3 regions of the Paenibacillus sp. OSY-SE genome follow, and region 1 is predicted to be linked to each of the others. Evidence: predicted binding sites of a transcription regulator. Region 1 holds the regulator's gene; each other region holds the start of a gene.
What was found. Region 1 encodes NrdR, which represses ribonucleotide reductase genes. Its sites were predicted from a motif close to AACACNATATATNGTGTT; they were not measured.

Region 1 (4,255 bases):
CTGCTCGTTCAATACGTTTCCGCATCAACTGCACAGTGGATTGGCTCCGTCATCTTAATCGGAATTGGATGCTGGGCGATTGTGCAGCTGCTGCGATCGCGTGCGGGCGACATCGCTGACATCGCTGTAATCTCGTCAGCAACTTGTGATGAGAGTAGAGGCAGCCATGTCCGGACGAAGAAAGAAGGCTGCGGCAACGATACGGCCGGAGCTTTGAATCCAGATACAGCCGATTCGAATCCGGAACCGCGGCCCGTCTTCCGCATCCAATTGCGGAGTCTCGGCCTTGTCATTCAGATTTTGCATACGCCTAGCGCTGCGGATATGGATCGTTCCGGTACGATAAGTTCCTCGGAAGCGGCATGGCTGGGCGTCGCTTTGTCTCTGGACGCGTTCGGCGCAGGAATTGGAGCGGCCTTGCTCGGTTATCCTCCATTCGCTACAGCGCTTATCATCGCGTTGTTCAGCGGCACTTTTTTACGAATCGGGTTACAAGTGGGCATCGCTTGCGCTCAATTCAGCTGGATTGGGAAATTGACGTTCATACCGGGGTTGATGTTGATTATGATGGGGATTATAAAGCTGTTCTCCTAGAGGTTGTTCAAAAAGTCCCCTTTTGATTTACAAAGCATCTTTTTGAACATGAACGCTTATGAAACTTTTACAGATGTGAATGAAGTACAGCAAAATATAAACGAGGTGAAAGCATGAACATCGGATTAACCGGCGGGATAGCGTCGGGGAAAAGCACCGTCTCTAACCTGCTTGTGGAACGGGGCGCTCTGCTTGTTGATGCTGATCGGATTGCCAGGGAGGTTGTCCTTCCTGGCAGCCCCGTTCTGGACAAGATTGCGGAGCTGTTCGGAACGGACATGCTTCTTGAGGACGGCTCTTTAGACCGCAAGCGGTTGGGGGAGGTCGTATTCGCTAGCGAGGAGCAGCGCAAAGTGCTGGAGGGAGTTACTCATCCGGCCATCCGGCATGAAATGATAGCACAAATGAGCAGGTTGGAAGGGGAGTACCCTGATAAGCTCGTTGTGGTGGACGTGCCGTTGTTATACGAATCGGGTCTGACGGAAATGTTTGAATCTGTAGTCGTCGTATATGTTCCGAAGGAAATCCAACTTCAGCGCCTCATACAGCGGGATGGAATTGACGCGGTACAAGCGGAGCGCCGATTGCAGTCGCAATGGGACATTGAAGAGAAGCGCACGCTTGCCGATGTCGTCATTGATAACAGTCAAGGACTTGAATATACGGAGCAGCAAGTTGAACGTTTCTGGTCGCAGAAAGGATTGTTATGAACCGTGTTATGAAGGTTCTGCGCAAGAAAAGAGTGTTGTTGTCGCTTTTCTTGGGCTTGTTGTTTATTTTGTTCGTTCAATCCCAATGGTTGGGGCGTTGGATGTATCCGATTCCATACGAGAACGAAATACGCAAGCATGCGGCAAAGTATAAGGTCGACCCGCTTCTCGTGGCGGCGATCATTCGAGTGGAAACGAATTTCCAAGCCGGGCGTGAATCCCGTAAAGGAGCGATTGGCGTCATGCAGCTTATGCCTGAAACAGCAACCTGGGCGATGGAACAGTTACAGTTGCAGAGGCACTGGACGATGGATGAGCTGAAGAACGAGGTTGATCCCAGCATTCATTTAGGAACGTGGTATTTAAATTCCCTGTACAAGCAATTCAACGGAAATTGGATTGCTGCCATTGCCGCATACAATGCGGGTCCAGGAAATGTGAACAAATGGATGCGAACGCAAGTGTGGGACGGCCAATATGAAACAGCCAAAAATCAAATACCATATGGAGAAACGAAGTTGTATGTTCAACGAGTCATCCATTATTATGATAAATATAAAGATATTTATCCGACACCATTGAAATGACAAAGAAGCATCGGACGAGCCGATGTTTAAATCACCGCTTGAGCCGATGCTTCTTCTAACTTATTTGTATTGACCTGCAAGTTGTTGCTCAGCCATTTGTACGAGACGTTTCGTGATGTATCCACCGATCGAGCCGGTGTCACGAGTCGCCATGTTGCCATAGTACCCGTCTTGCGGGATGGCAATACCCAATTCTTGAGCGATCTCGAACTTCATTTGCTCAAGTGCTGCCGTTGCTTGTGGTACAACCAGGTTGTTGCTGGAACGATTGTTTTGGCTCATATCTATTCACCTCCTTGCGGTTGGTAATTGTATTGTGCGCATTCTTGTAAAGTTCATTACAGGTAACGATTGGGATTTTCATCAAATTGATTAAACATCAGGCGTAAAGGACGGAGGAAATGAAATGAAGTGCCCCTATTGCGATCATTTAGGAACCAAGGTGCTCGATTCTCGTCCGGCGAATGATAATAAGTCTATTCGCCGCAGGCGTGAGTGCGAGCTGTGCAGCCGACGCTTCACAACATTTGAAATGGTAGATGAGACGCCTCTTATCGTCATTAAGAAAGGCGGGAGCCGGGAGGAGTTCAGCCGGGACAAGATGCTGCGCGGGCTCATTCGGGCATGCGAAAAGCGGCCGGTATCGGTAGAACGGCTGGAGATGATTGCTTCGGAAGTGGAGAAGCAGCTGCGCAATACGGCGCACGCCGAAGTGGAGAGCCGCATTATCGGCGAGCTGGTAATGGAGCAGCTGTATCCGGTTGATGAGGTCGCTTATGTCAGATTTGCGTCCGTATACCGGCAATTCAAAGACATTAATATGTTCATGAAGGAATTGAATCATTTACTATCCAAAAATTCTTTGGGAGAACATCAAGAATAACAACAAATGTAAGAACCCGAGGAAGCTGGGGTTCTTTTTTTGTAAGCAAACACAAAAAAGACACCTCGTTAAGAGATGTCATCGAGTATAACATGGATTGGTGGAGCCAAGGGGGCTCGAACCCCTGACCTCTTCGCTGCCAGCGAAGCGCTCTCCCAGCTGAGCTATGGCCCCGTTCACCTGTTATATTGTACCATGCACAGTATTAAAAATGCAATAGGACAATTTTCTTATTCAGCAAGCATTTCAGGTAAATTCACTTGGCTGTCAATTTGATCCGCGAATCGATTCAAGCATTTGCAAATAAAGTCTTTCCGGCAAATCGGACAAGGAATCGTCAGTAAACGGCTAATGCTTTTCTCGCCATGGTTATAGAACACACGGCACAGCGTACCATCTTGCAGCTTCACTTTTACCTGATAAAGATTTTCGGAATCGTTGCGTTCGATTAACGTTTTTTCCTTTACAATCGGTTCATAGGTCACGTTTCGTTTCACCTGCATCCTTAAATTTTTCGCAAGTAACATATTATGTTTTTTGAGTGTCTTTGTCAATTTAAATTATAACATCCTGGAGGCAAAGTTATTACTGACGGATTATTGAATACGTGAGAAAATACGAAAAACGAAGGAAAAAGTCGTAAACCACGTATTGGCATATTTTTTTGCAGTGCAATTTGCCATGCAAGTCTCGAATAGGTCTCACCCATTTATACCCGGCGGAAATTGCGGTCATCCGTATTTTTTGTTGTAATGGATATATGAGAATGCGATGAGTCTTGCAGGAGGGAGGGTATCAAGTAGTTATGGAACTTTTCAATGAGACAGAATGGATGACCCGAACGGACACACCACAGACCATCATCCGTGATCTTATTAATTTGCCGGATTCATTTCCGTTCATGGCCGCAACAACAGAAGGTGTCAGTCCCGGCTCTCAGCGATTGCATTGGCACCGGGAACTGGAGATTAACTACATTCGCAGAGGCCGGGGGTTTTATTTAATCAATGGGGTGAAGTATCACTTCCAGGAAGGGGACATTTTACTAATTAACGCTCATGACCTGCATCGCGCCTTCGAAACGGACAACCTTACGATGGACGTGTTCATGTTCGACCAGGCACTTCTCGCCATGGAGCTTCGTTATGATCACGATGTGTTGCGTCCATTTCGCGAAATGGGCGTACAGTTTACGAACCTGTTAAGCCGACAGCATCCTGTAATTCCGCAGCTTGTCGATATTTTACAGGATATTACGCTTGAGATGGACCTGAGAGACGCTTCCTATCCTTCTGTGGTTCACGCGCAATTGACCCGATTTCTCGCATTGGTGAACCGTCATTTTTCCGTATCGGATGCCAATCCCGCACCTGTCAAGCATCGTGGCATGCATGCGCTCAAAGAAGTTATCCGTACGATGGAGCTGCATTTATCTTACCAATGGACATTGAAGCAGCTTGCGGATTTGGCTCATTTGAGTC
Region 2 (4,255 bases), on a different contig from region 1:
ATCTGCTGTCAATCAAGCACGCGATCGCATGGCGGCACGGCTTGGCTGCCGTCCTCAGGAGCTGGTATTTACGAGCGGAGGTACGGAAAGTGATAATGCGGCATTGTTCGGGGCCGCCTGGGCGGCATGGCTGCAATCCGGGCAGTCGCCGCACCAGCACCAGCACAACACGAAGCCTCATATTGTGACGACTCAAGTCGAACATCATGCTGTTCTCCATGCCTGTGAACGATTGGAGGCTCTTGGCTTTGAAGTGACTTATGTGGCTCCTGATGAGACAGGCTTCGTTAGCGCGGACAAGATTGAATCCGCTTTACGGCCGAATACGTGCCTTGTCAGTGTCATGTACGGCAATAATGAGGTAGGCACGATGCAGCCTATACGGGAAATTGGCGGAATCGTGCGTTCACACGGTATTCTGATGCATACAGATGCCGTACAAGCTCTAGGCATGATACCGATCCAGTTGAATGAACTGCCTGTAGACTTTGCAAGCTTCTCCGCCCATAAGGTGAATGGTCCGAAGGGTGTCGGCGCGCTGTACATTCGTACAGGCGCCGTTTGGGATCCGTTTCTTTTCGGAGGCAACCAAGAACGCAAACGCAGAGCGGGCACGGAAAATATTGCGGGAATTGCCGGCTTTGCCGAAGCGGTGGAGCGGGCGGTCAGTTCGTTAGATGAGAAGATTCAGCAACTGAACAGCATCCGGGAAGCGCTGTGGACAGGGTTGAAGGATACTTTGGGAGATCGCGTGGTGTGGAACGGTCATTCTTCCTTGCAGCTGCCCCATATTTTGAATGTGAGCATACTCGACGTTCCTACCGAAACGATGCTGATGAATTTAGATATTGCAGGCATCATGGCAGCAAGCGGCTCGGCCTGCACATCGGGATCATTGGAAGTGTCCCATGTGCTGGAAGCAATGAATTTACCGGAAGAACGCAAGCGCACGGCTGTACGTTTCAGCTTCGGATTGGGCAATACTAGGGAAGAGGCAGCTTTCGTCGCTCAACAAATTGCAACCATCGTTTCACGTGTTCGTACTAGAAAGTAAGGGCGATTCCACGGCGTGAAAGGAGGGGCAGCATAGATACGGCGGTAAGCGAGTTCTCGTACTTCTTGGACAAGCATCAGGCGAAGTCGCGGATGTGTGCAAGAAAGTGATTATGCCGTAAGCTGAGGAGGCCCCGACATGAAGTTGTTGGAATTGATAGGTCTGCCTGTATATGAAATTGAAACAGGAAAGCAAGTATCCAAAGTGAAGGATTTCCGTATCACGGAACAATGGTGTATTACACATATAGAGCTTGAAGGAAGTGGCCGCAAAGCAAACGTCATATCTGTCGTAAGATGGGAGGACGTAACGGCTTGTGGCGAAGATGCCATCATGATAGCGAACGATAAAGCCATCCGGCAGACGGAGGCTATCCATATAGAACGATCGTTTCTTACGGGAAAGGCGGCAATGAGAGATTTGCCTGTCGTAACAACGGAAGGATCACAATTGGGATGGGTCGCCGATGTTTATTTTCAGCCAAATATGGGTAACCATATAACAGGTCTGGAAATATCAGACGGTTTGCTTTCTGACCTTTTGGAAGGGAGACGGCAGATAGATGGGATGAGCGGCTTGAAGTGGGGCGCTGATGTTATCGTCGTTGAAGAAAGCTGAAATAGCATTTAGTACGAACAAATTAGTCAATGGACGGAATGGTGAGAATGATGCGCTGCCCGAATTGCAATTCCAAAGATATCGGGAAAATTGGCTCCCACCAATTTTATTGCTGGGGATGTTTTATAGAGCTGACGGTAAACGGCGACAAAATGTCTGTATTTCAAGTGGAAGAAGACGGTACATTAAGCTCGTTGGACGATTTATTTTTCGGTGATGATTTTGTGACACCTCCTTATCCGGAAGCGCATGCTTCATCCTAGAGGATGCGAACAGGAACGGTTCAAAATAATGCCTAAGCGCTCGAACTCGGTCGTTGACACGGGAACGGGCGCTTTTTGTGTTGACTATGACAAAGCGCATATTGTGTTTATAATGATTGAGGCATAATACATATTGTGTTTGAAAACATAAAAATACACTACATATAGTGATTTGCCTGGAATATAGCAATGGAAGGACTGGACGAAGATGACGATGATACCGGTGAAACGCCGCAACACGGCTTGGGAAATGCACAAAAATCAAGAAGGAACCGCTGTGGCGGCAGGTTGGGACAGTCAGCTTCCCCGAACAAGTGAAATGAAGATGAACACATCTCTAGATATAGCATCCGCTTCGGATAAGCTGACTTGCTCGCTGCATGAAATTATCGACGGCGGCAACAAGGATTTAATGCAGGAAAACGCGAACGTGGACGGTCGCTCCCCAATGGGCATGATGGGGAAGATGGCAAGTGAAAGCGCTCGTTGGTACGCGGTGGAGCGCTTGCTGTCACCGGACGTGAGAGAAGCGATGGACAATAATTTGTTGTACCCGCACGATTTGGACTTCTATGCTTCCGGCACGACGACCTGTTGCCAAATTCCGCTCGGCAAGCTGCTTCGACTCGGGTTCAATACCGGGCATGGTCATATGCGCGAGCCGCAGGATATTAAGAGCGCACTGGCACTAGCTTCCATCATTCTGCAGGCGAACCAGAATCAGCAGCATGGCGGGCAAGCCTATCCGATGTTTGACTATGATCTTGCTCCATATGTGCGCAAGACGTATGAGCGTCATATGCGTTACATAGCAACCCTGCCGCTTGATCCAAGCTTCGACACGGAAGCCGAAGCATGGCGTCTTGCGGAACGAGACGTATACCAAGCGTGTGAAGCATTCATTCATAATGCGAACTCGATGCATTCGCGCGGAGGCGGCCAAGTTCCATTTATCTCGATTAACTATGGGACGGATACCTCTGTCGAAGGGCGCATGCTGATGAAGCAGCTGCTGCTCGCGACGCAGGCAGGACTCGGCAAAGGAGAGACGCCGATTTTCCCCATTCAAATTTTCAAGGTGAAGACAGGTGTCAACTTCGAACCTGAGGACCCGAATTATGATATATATTTGCTCGCGTTGGAGACGACGGCACAGCGTCTTTTCCCGAACTTTGCGTTTTTGGATGCGACCTTCAACGCGCAATATTACGACGGGACGGCGGAGAGTGAAGCGTGCTACATGGGGTGCCGCACGCGCGTAATGGGCAATGTTAACGGAAAAGAGACAGCGCTCGGGAGAGGGAATTTGTCGTTTACCTCGCTTAATCTTGTGCGGCTTGCCCTATTGTCCGCCAATGTGTCCGATTTCTTTCAGCGGCTCGACGAGCTATTGTCGCTATCGGTGAAGCAATTGCTAGAGCGCTATGAGTATCAGGCCAAGAAGCAGGTTCAGGATTTCGCGTTTCTGATGAAGCAGGGTGTATGGCGGGGCAGCGAAGCGCTTCGAGCGGAAGAGGAGCTGCGCGAGGTATTGAAGGAAGGGACACTCAGCGTCGGCTTTATCGGGCTCGCGGAGGCGCTTGTCGCCTTAACCGGAGAGCACCATGGTCAATCGGAAGCAGCATGGAAGCTCGGCCTCCGCATCGTCTCTCACATGCGCAAGCGGATGGACGAGGCGACCGATGCTACTGGCATGAACATGACGCTCATCGCTACGCCAGCGGAAGGCTTGTCTGGAAAGTTTACGCATAAGGATCGGGCTGAATTCGGCTGCAGGGAAGGAATTACGGATCGAAATTATTACACGAATTCCTTTCATGTGCCTGTGTACTATGACGTCAAGGCATATGACAAAATTGTGATTGAGGGGCCGTTCCATGAGCTATGCAATGCCGGACATATTACGTATGTAGAGCTGGACGGAAGTGCCAAAGCCAACACGCGAGCGCTCAATCAGCTCATTCGCGCCATGGCGGCGAACGGAATCGGCTATGGCTCCATCAACCACCCTGTGGACCGCTGTCGGGCATGCGGTCATCACGATACGATAGAAGAGGACTGTCCGGTATGCGGCAGTCCCAGCGATCAGATTGAACGCATTCGCCGCATTACGGGCTACTTGGTCGGAGATATGAATAAATGGAACTCGGCGAAGCGTTCCGAAGAATCGGAGCGGGTGAAGCACGGATGAGCTTGCAGGTGCTTTCGATCCTTCATGACAGCGTCGTTGATGGCGAAGGGCTGCGAACGGTCGTCTTCTTCAGCGGATGTCCGCATCAATGCCCTGGCTGTCACAATCCTGAATCGTGGAATATTAGGA
Region 3 (4,255 bases), on a different contig from region 1:
CGTGCGATCGACAAAGCCCCAATAATAGGGGCGGTTCGTCAGCACGCGGTCGGCGCGTTCGGACAGCTTCACGGTCGTGTACGCGGGCGACTTCTCGAGGATATGGCAGTCCGTTGCCTCTAAGTAGCGCATAACATAACGGCGGACTTGTTCGGTATTCATCTATTAGGCCTCCGCTTCCGTACTTATTTGATCAAGCAACCGGCCTAGGGCCTCCGTCGAATTCCCGCTTTCCGTCTCCACTTCCTCACGAATGGAGTTCAGTGAATGTCCAAGGCGGTCGACCTGTTGTCTAATATCCTCCTCGGTACCGGCTTCCAGCAGGATGCGGGATAAGCTTCGTTCCAGCGAATCTTGTTTCTCGAAGCGTTCCAGAATCATGTCGAGGCGGCCGATGACCAATTCAAACATATTGATTTTTTCATGGAGGAGATTAAGAATGTGTTCCTCAATCGTTCCATGTGTGGACAGATTGTATATTTTCACGTCGTTCATTTGCCCGAGACGGTGGACACGGCCAATGCGCTGCTCGACGCGCATCGGGTTCCACGGCAAATCGAAGTTGATCATATGATGGCAGAACTGCAGATTGATGCCCTCGCCGCCGGCCTCGGTCGCAATCATCACTTGGGCGCGGCCTCGGAACAGATCCATCATCCAGTCTTTTTTGCCGCGATTCATACCGCCGCTGTATGGTACCGCAACGAGTCCGTGCTTGCGAAAATATTGCAGTAAATATTCTTGTGTCGCCCGGTATTCGGTAAAGACAATGACCTTCTCGTTCATCTCGCGTATGAGCTGAATGGCCGTCTCGGCTTTCGTATTCGCGGTGATGCCCTTGATCAGATCGACTAAGTCCCATATATGGTTCCGCACCGGCGAATCCTCCGGCAGCTTCTTCGACAAGTTGACCAGCGTCAAAAATACGGCATCCCGGCTTGAACATACCTCCCGCTGCAGCGTAATGAGGGAGAACATGCTGCCGATATCGCCGCCGTTCGCTTGATACTGCTCTTTGACGAAGCGGGTCACGCCTTCGTACAGCGCTTGCTCCTCTGGAGACAGCGTCAGCGGCACATTCTTGACGATGCGCTTCGTGAACTGCACGCTGCCTTCGCCGCGCCGATTGCGGACCATCACCTTGGACAGCTCGGTCTGGAGCTTGTTCTCGTTCTTCGGTATCCGCTTATCGGCCACGAAATTAGTGCTGAATTCGTCTTGTCCGCCGAGCTGACCGGGCTTCAGCAGCGTAATTAAGTTATATAGCTCGTTCATGTCGTTCTGAACGGGGGTGGCGGTCAGCAGCAAGCAATATTTCTTGCGCAAGTGCTGGATGAACTGGTAATTCGTCGTTTTTCGGTTTTTCAGCTTGTGCGCCTCGTCGATAATGAGCATGTCGAATTCTTGCTCCATCAAGAATGCTTTATGCGGATCGCGCTTGGCCGTATCCATTGAGGCGACGACGACATCTGATTGCCACTGGTATGCTTTCTTCTGCGCGATGGCAGGGATGCCAAATTTATGATTCAGCTCCCGCACCCATTGCAGGACTAGCGATGCAGGCACCAGAATAAGTACGCGTTTGACGAGACCGCGAATCATGTATTCTTTTAGCACGAGCCCGGCTTCAATCGTCTTGCCGAGCCCGACTTCGTCCGCGAGTATGGCGCGTCCCCGCATCTCGTGCAGCACTTTGCGCGCGGTCTCCACTTGATGGGGCAGCGGCTCGACGTTTTGGACATGCGAGAGACAGAGCAACTCGTCGAAGGCGTGAATCCGCTTCGCTTGCTCGGCTTCATAGGCAAGTTGAAACAGCGTGAAGTCATCCCACGGGCCGTTCTTCTCGAGCCTTGCAGACAAATCTTCCGTCCATTCGTGATCCAGATAGAGCGGTACTTGGCCGACTAACCTGTCCGGCGTCGGCAGGGATTCATGCGGTTCGGGAGCTGAGGCGTCAAGCGACGGCTTCGTCGCTTGGGACGAGGCTGCGATCTGGGCAAAGCTATGAGCAGCACTCGCATGACCATCATGTACATGGTCTCCGTCTGGCTGCCGCGCGATTTCCATTGCAGACGCAGCATTTATGGAAGATACGGGCGCCGCATTGTTGGTTGCGGGCTGCACAGTATTGGATTTCGGCGATTCGTACGTTGGCATCCACTCGACCTCCTTGCTTTAGCTGTAGTATGGTCCTTTTTCGAAGGTTTCATAACCTGATTGGATGTAGTTGAAGGTGGCTTGCACGCAAAAATGGACAGAGTGCAAGGAGTAAAAAAGGGAGATTCATAGAGAAAAAAGAAGCTTGGCAAACTCAGTCTCCATTCTTTGCGGGTTATTTCACCTTTTTACATTAGAAATTCTATATATAGTATAGTACAATGGTTTTCGCACACAATATATTGTGGAAGATACATACAATATCGAGAGGTTTGATTACAAGTGTGCTTACAGTGAAATTGAATTAGGAGGTTGTTTTCTTTGAAAACGGTGCAGAAGCAACGCTTGGAAGGGCTAAGCGAAAAAATATTTTTGGATCGCTACGCATGGAAGGATGCGGACACGAACAATACGAAGGTCGGTGACGTCGTATTGGTGTTGACGAAGGACGATCCGAAGTTCCCAGCCAAAGAAGTCGGTGAAGTAATTGCGCGTGACGGACGTTTTGTATCGGTCAAGGTGCGCAGCGGCGAAGTGGTGCAATCCACGGTAGAGAAGCTGACGCTAACGATCGAAAAAACGCCGGAAGAAATGTGGGACCGACTCGCGTCTGCGATGGCATCGGTAGAAGCAACTCCGGAGAAACAAACCGAATGGACTGAAAAGTTTCGCTATATATTGGATGACTGGAAGCTCGTTCCGGGCGGACGCATTGCGGCTGGAGCAGGGGCAAGCGAGGAGCTTACGCTCTTTAACTGTTATGTAATACCTTCGCCGAAGGATAGCCGTGGCGGAATTATGGAAACCTTATCGGAAATGACGGAAATTATGGCCCGCGGCGGCGGGGTCGGCATTAACCTGTCTTCGCTTCGTCCGCGGCGCGCCATGGTGCGCGGCGTGAACGGATCTTCGAGCGGCGCCGTATCTTGGGGCGGCTTGTTCAGCTACACGACGGGCTTGATCGAGCAAGGCGGCAGCCGGCGCGGTGCGCTCATGCTCATGATTAACGACTGGCATCCCGACGTACTCGATTTCATAACAGTGAAGCAAACGATGGGTCAAGTGACGAACGCCAACCTGTCCGTCTGCGTGAGCAACGACTTCATGAAAGCCGTGAAGGAAGATCTGAATTGGGAGCTGGTGTTCCCGGATACAGCGGATCCGGAGTATGACGAGCTGTGGGACGGCGATTTGGACAAATGGAAAAAGGCAGGCAGGGCGGTTATACCGTATCGTACCGTAAAAGCGCGCGAAATCTGGCATACGATTATCGAGTCCGCATGGAAATCGGCGGAGCCTGGCGTCGTGTTCATGGAGCACTACAACCAAATGTCGAACAGCTGGTACTTTAACCCGATCATCTGTACGAATCCGTGCGGCGAGCAAGGGCTGCCGGCTTGGGGTGTATGCAACTTGTCCGCGATCAACCTGTCCAAGTTCTACGACGAAGACAACGATGATGTCGCATGGGACGATCTGTCGATGGTTACGCGATATGCCGTGCGCTTTTTGGATAACGTCATCGACAAGACACCGTACCATTTTGAGAAAAATAAAGAGAACCAGCAGAACGAGCGCCGTGTCGGCCTCGGCTCCATGGGTCTGGCTGAGCTTATGATTAAGCTCGGTGTTCGTTATGGCAGCCCGGAATCGCTGGAGTTCCTCGATAAATTGTTCGGCTTCATCGCACGCGAAGCGTATCTGGCTTCGTCTGAAGTTGCGGCGGAGAAGGGCTCGTTCCCGGCATTCGAGACGGAACCCTATCTTCACAGCGGGTTCATGAAGAACATCGTCGACGTCTATCCAGAAGTAGGGGAAGCGATCCGCGCGAACGGCATGCGGAACGTGACCGTCATTACGCAGGCGCCGACAGGCAGCACAGGCACGATGGTCGGCACATCAACCGGGATTGAGCCATACTTTGCATTCAAATATTTCCGTCAGAGCCGTCTCGGCTTCGACGAGCAATTCGTGCCGATTGCGCAGGAATGGATGAACGCTCATCCGGGCGAACCGTTGCCTGACTACTTCATTACGGCGATGGATCTGTCCGCTGAGGATCATATTCGTGCGCAGGCGGCTATCCAGCGCTGGGTGG

Region 2: the regulator NrdR is predicted to act here: its motif matches at 2,090-2,107, upstream of A372_RS0124870 (anaerobic ribonucleoside triphosphate reductase).
Region 3: the regulator NrdR is predicted to act here: its motif matches at 2,389-2,406, upstream of A372_RS0128665 (adenosylcobalamin-dependent ribonucleoside-diphosphate reductase).

Annotation. Positions count from the first base shown of each region.
Region 1 covers NZ_ALKF01000192.1:128,024-132,278, forward strand. The annotation lists gene A372_RS0120740 (MntP/YtaF family protein) at 1-594, shown strand, start outside; gene coaE (dephospho-CoA kinase) at 708-1,304, shown strand; gene A372_RS0120750 (lytic transglycosylase domain-containing protein) at 1,301-1,891, shown strand; gene A372_RS0120755 (alpha/beta-type small acid-soluble spore protein) at 1,952-2,173, opposite strand; gene nrdR (transcriptional regulator NrdR) at 2,298-2,774, shown strand; tRNA gene A372_RS0120765 (tRNA-Ala) at 2,873-2,948, opposite strand; gene A372_RS0120770 (hypothetical protein) at 3,005-3,271, opposite strand; gene A372_RS0120775 (AraC family transcriptional regulator) at 3,580-4,255, shown strand, end outside.
Region 2 covers NZ_ALKF01000198.1:117,953-122,207, reverse strand. The annotation lists gene A372_RS0124885 (cysteine desulfurase family protein) at 1-1,054, shown strand, start outside; gene A372_RS0124880 (PRC-barrel domain-containing protein) at 1,193-1,672, shown strand; gene A372_RS0124875 (hypothetical protein) at 1,723-1,935, shown strand; gene A372_RS0124870 (anaerobic ribonucleoside triphosphate reductase) at 2,261-4,126, shown strand; gene nrdG (anaerobic ribonucleoside-triphosphate reductase activating protein) at 4,129-4,255, shown strand, end outside.
Region 3 covers NZ_ALKF01000202.1:169,806-174,060, forward strand. The annotation lists partial or broken gene A372_RS39355 (YqhG family protein) at 1-162, opposite strand, end outside; gene A372_RS0128660 (DEAD/DEAH box helicase) at 166-2,157, opposite strand; gene A372_RS0128665 (adenosylcobalamin-dependent ribonucleoside-diphosphate reductase) at 2,479-4,255, shown strand, end outside.